DNA from 3 places in the Streptomyces sp. NPDC042371 genome. Region 3 is predicted to be linked to each of the others. Evidence: riboswitches for the same ligand, from Rfam matches in the RefSeq annotation. Region 3 holds a riboswitch; each other region holds the start of a gene.
The links. Region 3 has a riboswitch for S-adenosylmethionine ahead of AC068B_RS00740 (aminotransferase class V-fold PLP-dependent enzyme). Riboswitches for the same ligand answer to the same signal wherever they lie in the genome.
Positions count from the first base shown of each region.

Region 1: it holds a riboswitch for S-adenosylmethionine, as region 3 does, so the genes downstream of both, AC068B_RS15580 (hypothetical protein) here and AC068B_RS00740 (aminotransferase class V-fold PLP-dependent enzyme) in region 3, are expected to answer to the same signal.
Region 2: it holds a riboswitch for S-adenosylmethionine, as region 3 does, so the genes downstream of both, thrC (threonine synthase) here and AC068B_RS00740 (aminotransferase class V-fold PLP-dependent enzyme) in region 3, are expected to answer to the same signal.

Region 1 is NZ_JBWKAP010000004.1:617,973-621,238, forward strand. Features, by position in the region: gene AC068B_RS15570 (hypothetical protein) at 1-254, shown strand, start outside; gene AC068B_RS15575 (radical SAM protein) at 498-1,856, shown strand; SAM riboswitch class IV at 1,878-1,987, shown strand; gene AC068B_RS15580 (hypothetical protein) at 2,032-2,322, shown strand; gene AC068B_RS15585 (SDR family NAD(P)-dependent oxidoreductase) at 2,422-3,153, shown strand; gene AC068B_RS15590 (GNAT family N-acetyltransferase) at 3,187-3,266, shown strand, end outside.
Region 2 is NZ_JBWKAP010000005.1:500,173-503,438, reverse strand. Features, by position in the region: gene AC068B_RS18320 (DUF7927 domain-containing protein) at 1-607, opposite strand, end outside; gene AC068B_RS18315 (glucosyl-3-phosphoglycerate synthase) at 688-1,632, opposite strand; SAM riboswitch class I at 1,788-1,961, shown strand; gene thrC (threonine synthase) at 1,979-3,266, shown strand, end outside.
Region 3 is NZ_JBWKAP010000001.1:160,008-163,273, forward strand. Features, by position in the region: gene AC068B_RS00740 (aminotransferase class V-fold PLP-dependent enzyme) at 1-1,102, opposite strand, end outside; SAM riboswitch class IV at 1,292-1,409, opposite strand; gene trpD (anthranilate phosphoribosyltransferase) at 1,506-2,570, opposite strand; gene qcrB (cytochrome bc1 complex cytochrome b subunit) at 2,768-3,266, opposite strand, start outside.

The sequences.
Region 1 (3,266 bases), on a different contig from region 3:
CCACCGACATCGACTACGTCATGTCGACCACCGGCGACGACCGGATCATCAAGTTCACGACGCCGGACGGCACCTTCCCCAAGCAGTGCGTCAAGGGCGAGTCGCAGGGCAAGCCACGGCTCAAGGCCGACTGGTTCCCCTCGGACGTCGCGTCGAAGGCGGACAGGAACTGCGGCACGTGGTCCGGCGCCCGGATCGACGGAACGCTCTACGCCTGGCAGGACAAGGACGTCGCGATGAAGGCCCGGCGCTGATGGGGACACGGGCGCGAGCGACGCTGGCGGCCGTGACGGTGGGGCCACCGGGAAGCGTGCCGCCGACAGCGGCGGCCCGGGGACCGGGCGGCGCTCGTCGAGGTGAAGGGCTGGGGGCATGCCACCAGGAGCCTAGACCTGCGGCGCAGCCGGTCTGAGACCGGAGTCGGATCCGGAACGGATCCGCCGGGTATTAGCGTGGACGGGACAGATCGACCGAACAGGATCCGAGGTGCCCGGCCCATGCCAAGCCGCAGCGAGAGCCGTACCCAGCTCATCGAGTCACTCATGGAGCGGTTCCCGCACGTGCCGCGGGAAGCCGTGATCAAGGAGGATCTGCTGCGCGGCGGCATCGCCTTCGACGAGTCGGCGCTCAGCGACAACGAGAAGGGCGAGGTCAAGCCGAAGTCGTACTTCATCTTCTCCTTCGACCACGGCACGCTCCCCGAACTGGGCGCCGCCGCGCTGCGCCGCCCGCCGGAGGAGATCGTCCTCACCGGCGGCCCCTACGAGCTGCGCCGCACCGTCGTCTCCGTGCGGGTGAACCCGTCCTCGCCCTACCGGGTCGCCGCCGACGACAACGGCGTGCTCGGCCTGTACCTGGACGGGGCGCGGATCTCCGACGTCGGCCTGCCCCCGATGCCGGACTACTACCGGCACACGCTGGAGAACGGCAAGTCCGTGATGGAGGTGGCGCCCACCATCCAGTGGGGCTACCTCATCTACCTGACGGTCTTCCGGGTCTGCCAGTACTTCGGCGCCAAGGAGGAGTGCCAGTACTGCGACATCAACCACAACTGGCGCCAGCAGAAGGCGGCCGGGCGTCCCTACACGGGCGTGAAGCCGATGGACGAGGTCCTCGAAGCCCTCGCCATCATCGACAAGTACGACACCGCGAAGTCCTCCACCGCGTACACGCTCACCGGCGGCGCCATCACCACGCGGCTCCAGGGCAAGGACGAGGCCGACTTCTACGGCCAGTACGCGAAGGCCATCGAGGAGCGCTTCCCCGGCCGCTGGATCGGCAAGGTCGTCGCCCAGGCCCTGCCCAAGGAGGACGTCCAGCGCTTCCACGACTACGGCGTGCGGATCTACCACCCCAACTACGAGGTGTGGGACCCGTACCTGTTCGAGCGGTACTGCCCCGGCAAGGAGCGCTACGTCGGACGTGACGAGTGGCACCGCCGCATCCTGGACTCCGCCGAGGTGTTCGGGCCGCGCAACGTCATCCCGAACTTCGTGGCGGGCGTGGAGATGGCGGAGCCCTTCGGCTTCAAGACCGTCGGCGAGGCGATCGACTCCACCGTCGAGGGCCTGCAGTACTTCATGTCGCGCGGCATCACGCCCCGCTTCACCACCTGGTGCCCGGAGCCCACGACCCCGCTCGGCAAGGCGAACCCGCAGGGCGCGCCGCTGGAGTACCACGTGCGGCTCCTGGAGGCCTACCGCGCCACGATGGAGGCCAACGGCCTCTCCTCGCCCCCCGGCTACGGCCCCGCGGGACCCGGCAACGCGGTCTTCTCGGTCAGCTCGTTCATGGACAGCCTGCCCGCGGAGGCGGCCGCCCCGGAGGACGCGGTAATCCCGGCGACGCCTCAGTAGCCCCGTGTTACGGTCGGGGCGGGTCACGAGTTCCAGTGTCAAGCCCCGGCTCGCTGGACGGCACCCCGCTCCGTCGCGGGTGCCCCGGGTGACGACCCGCCCCGTGCGACGTGCGCGGGGAACGGCGGATCACCGGGGTCGGCGACACCGGGGTCCACGACTCCGGAGGCGCACCATGACGCACCCGTACGGCACCCGCGAGCACGACGACCACGAGCTCGACACCTGTGACGTGCTCCTCTCCTCGCACGACGTCCGCGACGACGGTCTGATCGTCCTCCATGTGCTCGGTCCGACCCGGGGCGTCCCCGCCACCGTGTGGACCCACGACCCGGAGCGGCTGCGCCGTCTTCTGCGGGAGCACAGGGGACCGGCCCAGTGGCAGCCCCGGGGAAACCGGCTGCGGCTGAGCCGCGACACGGTGGGTACGACGCTCGTGCGCGTGGCCGAGCCCCCTCGCCGCTGACGAAGATCACCGGTTCGTAGGATGACGGCGTGATCCGGACGCGGGCGATCCCCGCGTCCGGGCGGCGCGACAGCAGCCACCCAGAGCCGGAGGTCCCCCGTGCAGCACCACCCCGTCACCGTCGTCACCGGCGGCAGTCGCGGTATCGGCGCCGCTGTCAGCGCCCGTCTCGCCGAGGACGGCCACGACGTCGTCATCGGCTACCGCTCGAACGCGGCCGCCGCAGAGGAAGCCGCGGAGGCGGTTCGCAAGGCTGGCCGTCGTTGCCTCACCGTCGAGGTCGACACCGCCGACGAGGCCGACGTCGACCGCCTCTTCGACACCGCGGCCGAGCTCGGCCCGGTCACCGGCCTGGTCAACAACGCCGGGGTGAGCGGCCCCGTCGGGCCCCTCGCCGACGCCGACGCCGACGGCATGCGCCGGGCGCTCGAAGTGAACGTACTCGGATATCTGCTCTGCGCCCGGCGCGCGGTGCGGGACATGAAGGCCAATGGCGGCGGCGCGATCGTCAACGTCTCCTCCGCGGCGGCCACCCTCGGCGCCCCCGGCGAGTACGTCCACTACGCCGCCGCCAAGGGCGCCGTCGACACGATGACGGTCGGTCTGTCCAAGGAGGTCGCCGGGGACGGCATCCGCGTCAACGCCGTCGCCCCCGGCGTCATCTGGACCGAGTTCCACGCCGACCCCGAGCGTCCCGCGAAGCTCTCGGCGGGCATTCCGCTGGGGCGCGCGGGGCAGCCGTCGGAGATCGCGGCGGCCGTCGCCTGGCTGCTCTCGGACGAGGCCTCGTACGCGACGGGCACCGTGCTTCGGGTCGCGGGCGGACGCTGACGCTCCCGGGTCGGCCACTCGTACGATTGGCGCATGATCAGTGGAGCGGTCGACCTCGCCAATGACGTCCTCATCCGGCCCGTCGCGCTCGGCGACGCGGCGCCGCTCGCCCG
Region 2 (3,266 bases), on a different contig from region 3:
CGGTGGGCGCGCCCTGGAAGGCGTCGGTGACGTCGGCCTCGGCGGTGTAGTAGTGCGGGCCCTGCGTCGCGTTCGGGGAGCGGACCGCGTTCTCGACGTTCACCGTGGACTGGGCGCCGCCGCCGACGCGGATGACCGGGCTCGTGGTGAGCGGGTCGCCGGGCGCCGGGTCCACGGGCTTGTTGCCCTCGCGGTTGAGGTCGCAGATGTCGCGCACGGTCCTGCCGAAGCGGTGCGTGCCCGCGTTGCCGCCCCAGAACAGGCGCGCGTAGTCGACCTGGGCGCCCGGTGGGACGGTCACCCGGCCGGTGCTGGAGTCGAAGGTGCCGGTCAGGCCCGCGGTGTCGATCCGGCGCTCGACGAAGTTGTTGTTGTTCTTGGCGCCCTTGGCCTGCTGGGTCTCCTCGCAGGAGGCGGCCACGTCGGCGGGGCTCGTCGGGCAGTCCAGGACCGTGTTGCCGATGGTCTTGAAGTCCCCGTACAGCGATTCGTCGTAGCGCTTCGCGAAGGGCTCGATGACCTCGGCGGAAGCGGGTGTCGCGGTCGCGGTGAGCACCCCGGCGGCGACGGTGGCGGTGGCGAGTGTCAGTCCGCCCGCTCGCCGCATGGCTCTCATGGCATCTCGTGCCCACATACGTCTGACCCACATAAAAGGGCAATGTAGGCAAAACGGATCATATCCGGTGGCTACGCCACGCGACGGTGCGCATACTCGTCGATATCGGCCATGGGCGGCCGCTCCTCCGTGTCCACCGGATGGGTCCTCGGCTCGAACCCGTGCTCGCCGCGGACGAACTGCGTGAGCTCGGGACGTACGAGATGCCCGCGCGCCAGCCGCAGCTGAGCCGTCCGGTAGATCGCCGCCGCCATCCGCCCGAGCGCCTGCCCGTCCTGGTGCCGGTGCCTGCGCACCCCCACGTCGACCTGTGCCAGCGCGTCCAGGCCCACGGTGTGCAGCGCGTCCACGAGCAGGCCCAGCTCCACGCCGTACCCGACGGGGAACGGCAGCCGCTCAAGGAGCGACCTGCGGGCCGCGTACTCACCGCCCAGCGGCTGTACGAAACCGGCCAACTGCGGCCAGTGCATGTTCAGCAGCGGCCGCGCCATCAGCTCGGTGACCCGGCCGCCCTGCCCGGCGGCCCCGGCCAGCGGACGGTCGTACATCGCCTTCACGAACGCCACGTCCGGGTCGGTGAGCAGCGGGCCCACGATGCCGGAGACGAAGTCCGCCGAGAAGTCCTTCAGGTCCGCGTCGACGAACGCCACGATGTCGCCGCCCGTCACCAGCAGCGAGCGCCACAGCACCTCGCCCTTGCCCGGGACCGCGGGCACGCGCGGCAGGATCGCGTCACGGTGGACGACCTTGGCGCCCGCGGCCGCGGCGACCTCGGCGGTACGGTCGCCGGAGCCGGAGTCGATCACCAGGAGCTCGTCGACCAGCGGGACCTTCTCCATCAGCTCACGACGGATCTCGGCGACGATCTCGCCGACCGTCCCCTCCTCGTCGAGCGCGGGCAGCACGACGCTCACCGACGCGCCGCCCGCACGTTTCGCGGCGGCCAGCCGGTCCCGCGGGCGGTCGGCGACGGACCAGGAACGCCTGCTCAGCCAGTGCTCGACCTCTTCCAGCACGGTCGTGGTCCTCCCATATGTGATCCATCTCGCGGTTCGGACGACTATCTCAAGGGTCCGGGGCTTCGGTTACAGTCTTGAACAACGCCGGTGACCATCGCATGTCGGGGTCGCCGCCGCGTTGAGATCGACAACTGAAACCCATAATCGAATACCGCTCATCCAGAGGGGCAGAGGGATACGGCCCGTTGAAGCCCCGGCAACCACCCAGCCGCCACGCGTCGGTAGACGCATTCGTCACCGTGTGCGCAGTAAGCGCCGCGAGGCTCCCGGCTCGGGAAGGTGCCAATTCCGTCTCGTGGCGAGATGCGTCGCGAGGAAGATGAGGAGAAAGGGCCTCGCCTCCATGGCTGTGCAGACTGTCGCCACCGAAAGCACCACCTCTTCCGTAGACCTCGGGCCCGCATCCGGCCTCTCCTGCCGTGAGTGCGGCACCAAGTTCCCGCTCGGTCCGATCTTCGCCTGTGCCGAGTGTTTCGGTCCCCTCGAAGTCGCGTACGACCTGCCGCTCGGTGACCCGGAAGCCCTCCGCAAGCAGATCGAGTCGGGCCCCGCCAACATCTGGCGCTACGCCCCCCTCCTGCCCGTCCCCGCCGACGTGGCCGACAAGCCCAACCTGAACCCCGGCTGGACCAAGCTCGTCAAGGCCGACAACCTCGCCGCGGAGCTCGGCGTCGAACAGGGCAAGCTGTTCGTCAAGGACGACTCCGGCAACCCCACGCACTCCTTCAAGGACCGGGTCGTCGCGCAGGCGCTCGAAGCGGCGCGCGCCTTCGGCTTCACCACCCTGTCGTGCTCCTCCACCGGCAACCTCGCGGGCGCCGTCGGCGCCGCCGCGGCCCGCGCCGGTTTCCGCTCCTGCGTGTTCATCCCGCACGACCTGGAGCAGGGCAAGGTCGTCATGGCCGCGGTGTACGGCGGCGAGCTCGTCGGCATCGAGGGCAACTACGACGACGTGAACCGCTTCTGCTCCGAGCTCATCGGTGACCCGCTGGGCGAGGGCTGGGGCTTCGTCAACGTCAACCTGCGGCCGTACTACGGCGAGGGCTCCAAGACCCTCGCGTACGAGATCTGCGAGCAGCTCGGCTGGCAGCTGCCCGACCAGCTCGTCATCCCGATCGCCTCAGGATCGCAGCTCACGAAGATCGACAAGGGGCTCAAGGAGCTCATCGCCCTCGGCCTCGTCGAGGACAAGCCCTACAAGATCTTCGGCGCGCAGGCCGAGGGCTGCTCGCCGGTGTCGGCGGCCTTCAAGGCGGGCCAGGACGTGGTCCGCCCGCAGAAGCCGAACACCATCGCCAAGTCGCTGGCCATCGGAAACCCCGCCGACGGGCCCTACGTGCTCGACATCGCGCGTCGTACGGGCGGGGCGGTGGAGGACGTGAACGACGAGCAGGTCGTCGACGCGATCAAGATCCTCGCCCGCACGGAGGGCATCTTCGCGGAGACCGCGGGCGGTGTGACGGTGGGCGTCACCAAGAAGCTGGTCGAGGCGGGCCTCATCGACCCGTCCCTCACCACGGTCGTGCTCAACACCGGGGACGGCCTTAAGACGCTCGACGCCGTCGCTGAGACGTCGCAGGCCACGGCCACCATCAAGCCGAGCCTCGACGCGTTTCGCTCCGCGGGTCTTG
Region 3 (3,266 bases):
TGCCGTACTCGGCGGAGAGCGCGGCGGCGAAGTGCGAGCTGTTCCAGCCGTCCACGACGAAGGAGATGACGCCCACGCGCGGCGCGTCGTCGCCGAAGAGCGAGAGGATCCGCACCTGCGGCACCTCGGCGAGGCCCGCACGGACCGTCCCGATCAGCTGCTGCTCGCGGGCGACGAGCTCATCGAAGCCCGCCTCGGTGAGCGCCTTGCAGGCGGAGGCGATGGAGTAGACACCGATGACGTTGGGGGAACCGGCCTCGTGCCGCGCGGCGGTGTCGTGCCACTCCACGTCCACGCCGCCGTCGGCGCGTCGCGCCACCTTCCGCGACGCGCCGCCACCGGCGAGGTAGGGCTCGGCGGCGCGCAGCCAGTCGGAGCGGCCCGCGAGGACACCGGAGCCGAAGGGCGCGTACAGCTTGTGCCCGGAGAACGCGACCCAGTCGACGTCCAACTCGTCGATGCAGACGGGGTGGTGGGGCGCGAGCTGCGCGGCGTCCAGGACGATCCGGGCGCCGTGCGCGTGCGCGGCCGCGGCCAGCTCGCGCACCGGCCACAGCTCACCCGTGACGTTGGAGGCGCCGGTCACGCAGACGAGGGCGGGGCCGTAGGGGTCGCGGTCGGCGAGGGCGCGCTCCAGCGTCTGCACCGCCTCTTCGGGGGTGCGCGGCGCGTTGAGGTAGGTGACGCGGGCGTCCCGCCAGGGCAGCAGCGAGGCGTGGTGCTCGGTCTCGAAGACGAAGACCTGGCAGTCGGCGGGCAGCGCGGCGGCGAGCAGGTTCAGCGAGTCGGTGGTGGACCGGGTGAAGACGACCTGGTCGCCCTCGCGGCAGCCGAGGAACTCGGCGACGGTCTCGCGGGAGTTCTCGAAGAGGTCGGTCGACAGCTGCGACAGGTACCCGGCGCCGCGGTGCACGCTGCCGTAGTACGGGGCGTACGCGGCCACGTCGTCCCACACCCGCTGCAGGGCCGGGGCGCTCGCCGCGTAGTCGAGCGCCGCGTAGGTCACCTCGCCGCCGGTGACGAGCGGGACGGTGACGTCCCTGCCGAGGACGGCGAGCGGGGCACAGACGGACGAGTCGGCGGCAACAGCGGAAACGGACATGGCGAACTCCCGTAAGAGGCAAGTGAGTTCACTGCGACGACGGCCGCGCTCAGGGCATGCGGCGGTGCAGTGATGAAGAGAAAAAAGGTGCGCGGAAAGGGGCCGAAGGCCCTAGCACATTCGCTTGCTCACGAGACTGCTCCCTTGAGGACCAGGACCCCAGGGCTGTGACATTCACCGATGTCCAGGGGTCCGCGCTTGCCATACGCCTCGCTGCGTACGGCCTGGTCTTCACCCGGGGCACCCCGCCACGGACGGAGGGTTGCCGGACAGCGGGCCGGGGCCGTAGTCGCTGTCACTCATGACCTGTGCAGCATCCTGCCACACGATCTTCGGCGCGCAAGGCGCAGTCCAGAATCCGGACTGCGCCGTGCGTCACATCGCCGCGCCGGAGAGTGCCCTCTCAGCGGTTGCTTGCCGACACCCAGCGCTCCAGGGCCCGCTTCGCGGCCCCCGAGTCGATCGCCTGCGCCGCCTTCGCCATACCGGCGGCGATCTGGTCCACGAGCGGCTCGTCGGTGGGCGCGAGGGCGGCGAGCGCCGCCGCCGAGTTCAGCACCACCGCGTCCCGCACCGGACCGGTCTCCCCGTCCAGCAGCCGCAGCGCCACCTCCGCGTTGTACGAGGCGTCGGCGCCCCGCAGCGCCTCGACGGGCACCAGGTCGATACCGACGTCCCGCGGGTCGAAGGCCTCCTCGCGCACGGCGCCGTCCCGCACCGCCCAGATCCGCGAGGTGGACGTCGTCGTCAGCTCGTCCAGCCCGTCGTCCCCGCGGAAGACCAGGGACGAGTGGCCCCGCTCGGCGAAGACTCCGGCCACGATCGGCGCCATCCGCGGGTCGGCGACCCCGACCGCCTGGGCGCGCACCTTGGCCGGGTTGGTGAGCGGGCCGAGGAGGTTGAAGACGGTCCGGATGCCCAGCTGGCTGCGGGCCGCGCCCGCGTGGCGCAGCGCGGGGTGGAACTTCACGGCGAAGCAGAAGGTGATGCCCGCCTCCTCCGCCACCTCGACCACCCGCTGCGGGGTGAGGTCCAGGTTGACGCCGAGCTTCTCCAGGACGTCGGAGGCGCCGGACGCGCTGGAGGCGGCGCGGTTACCGTGCTTGACGACCTTCGCGCCCGCTCCGGCGACGACGATCGCGGACATCGTCGAGATGTTGACGGTCTTGGCGCCGTCGCCGCCCGTGCCCACGATGTCGACGCTCGGGCCCGGCACGTCGATGACGTTGGCGTGCGCGTACATGGCGCGCACCAGGCCGGAGATCTCCTCGACCGTCTCGCCCTTGGCCCGCAGGGCGACCACGAAGGCCGCGATCTGGGCGTCGGTGGCCTCGCCGCGCATGATGCGGTCCATGGCCCAGGCCGTGTCGTCGGCGCTCTGGTCGCGCCCGTCGAGCAGGCCGTTCAGTACGTCGGGCCAGGAACGGGCCGCCGCGGTGTCGCCTCCTGCGGGGATCACAGCGTTCATGGCCGCTCCTGGTTTTTTCGTCTGCGTAAGTAGGAAACACCCCGACACGTCGGGGTGGGACCACCCTATCCAGCCTCCGGGACGGCAAAGAGCCCCGTCCATGCAATGGACGGGGCTCTTGCCGTGGCGACCATGGGGTCCCCCCGCTCGAGCGAAGCCGAGAGTGGGGGAGGTCAGAGCTTCACAGCTTCAGGTGATCAGTGGTGGCCGTGGCCGCTGGAGATCTCCTTGTACTCGTCAGCCGTGGGCTTGGGGATCTGTCCTTCTTCCCCGAAGTAGCCCTTGGAGAGCTTCGCCCGGAGCTTCTGCGAACCGGACAGCTTGCGCTCGACACCGTTCTCGTCGACCGAAGGACCGAGCTCGAGCGGCTTGTACTGCTCGTGCGCGGTGAGCGTGTGCAGCTGCTCCTTGCTGAGCGGCTCGTGGACCTCGATGAACTCACCGTGCGGCAGCCGCTTGATGAGACCCGACTCGCGGCCGTGCAGCACCTTGTCCTTGTCGCGCCGCTGCAGGCCCAGGCAGATCCGCTTGGTGACGATGAAGGCGATGACCGGTCCGACGAAGAAGCCGATCCGGACGAACCAGGTGATCGCGTTCAGCGACAGGTGGAAGTGGGTGGCCCACAGGTCGTTGCCACCACCGACCAGCATGATCATGTACGCCGTCAGCCACGCGACACCGAAGCCCGTACGGGTC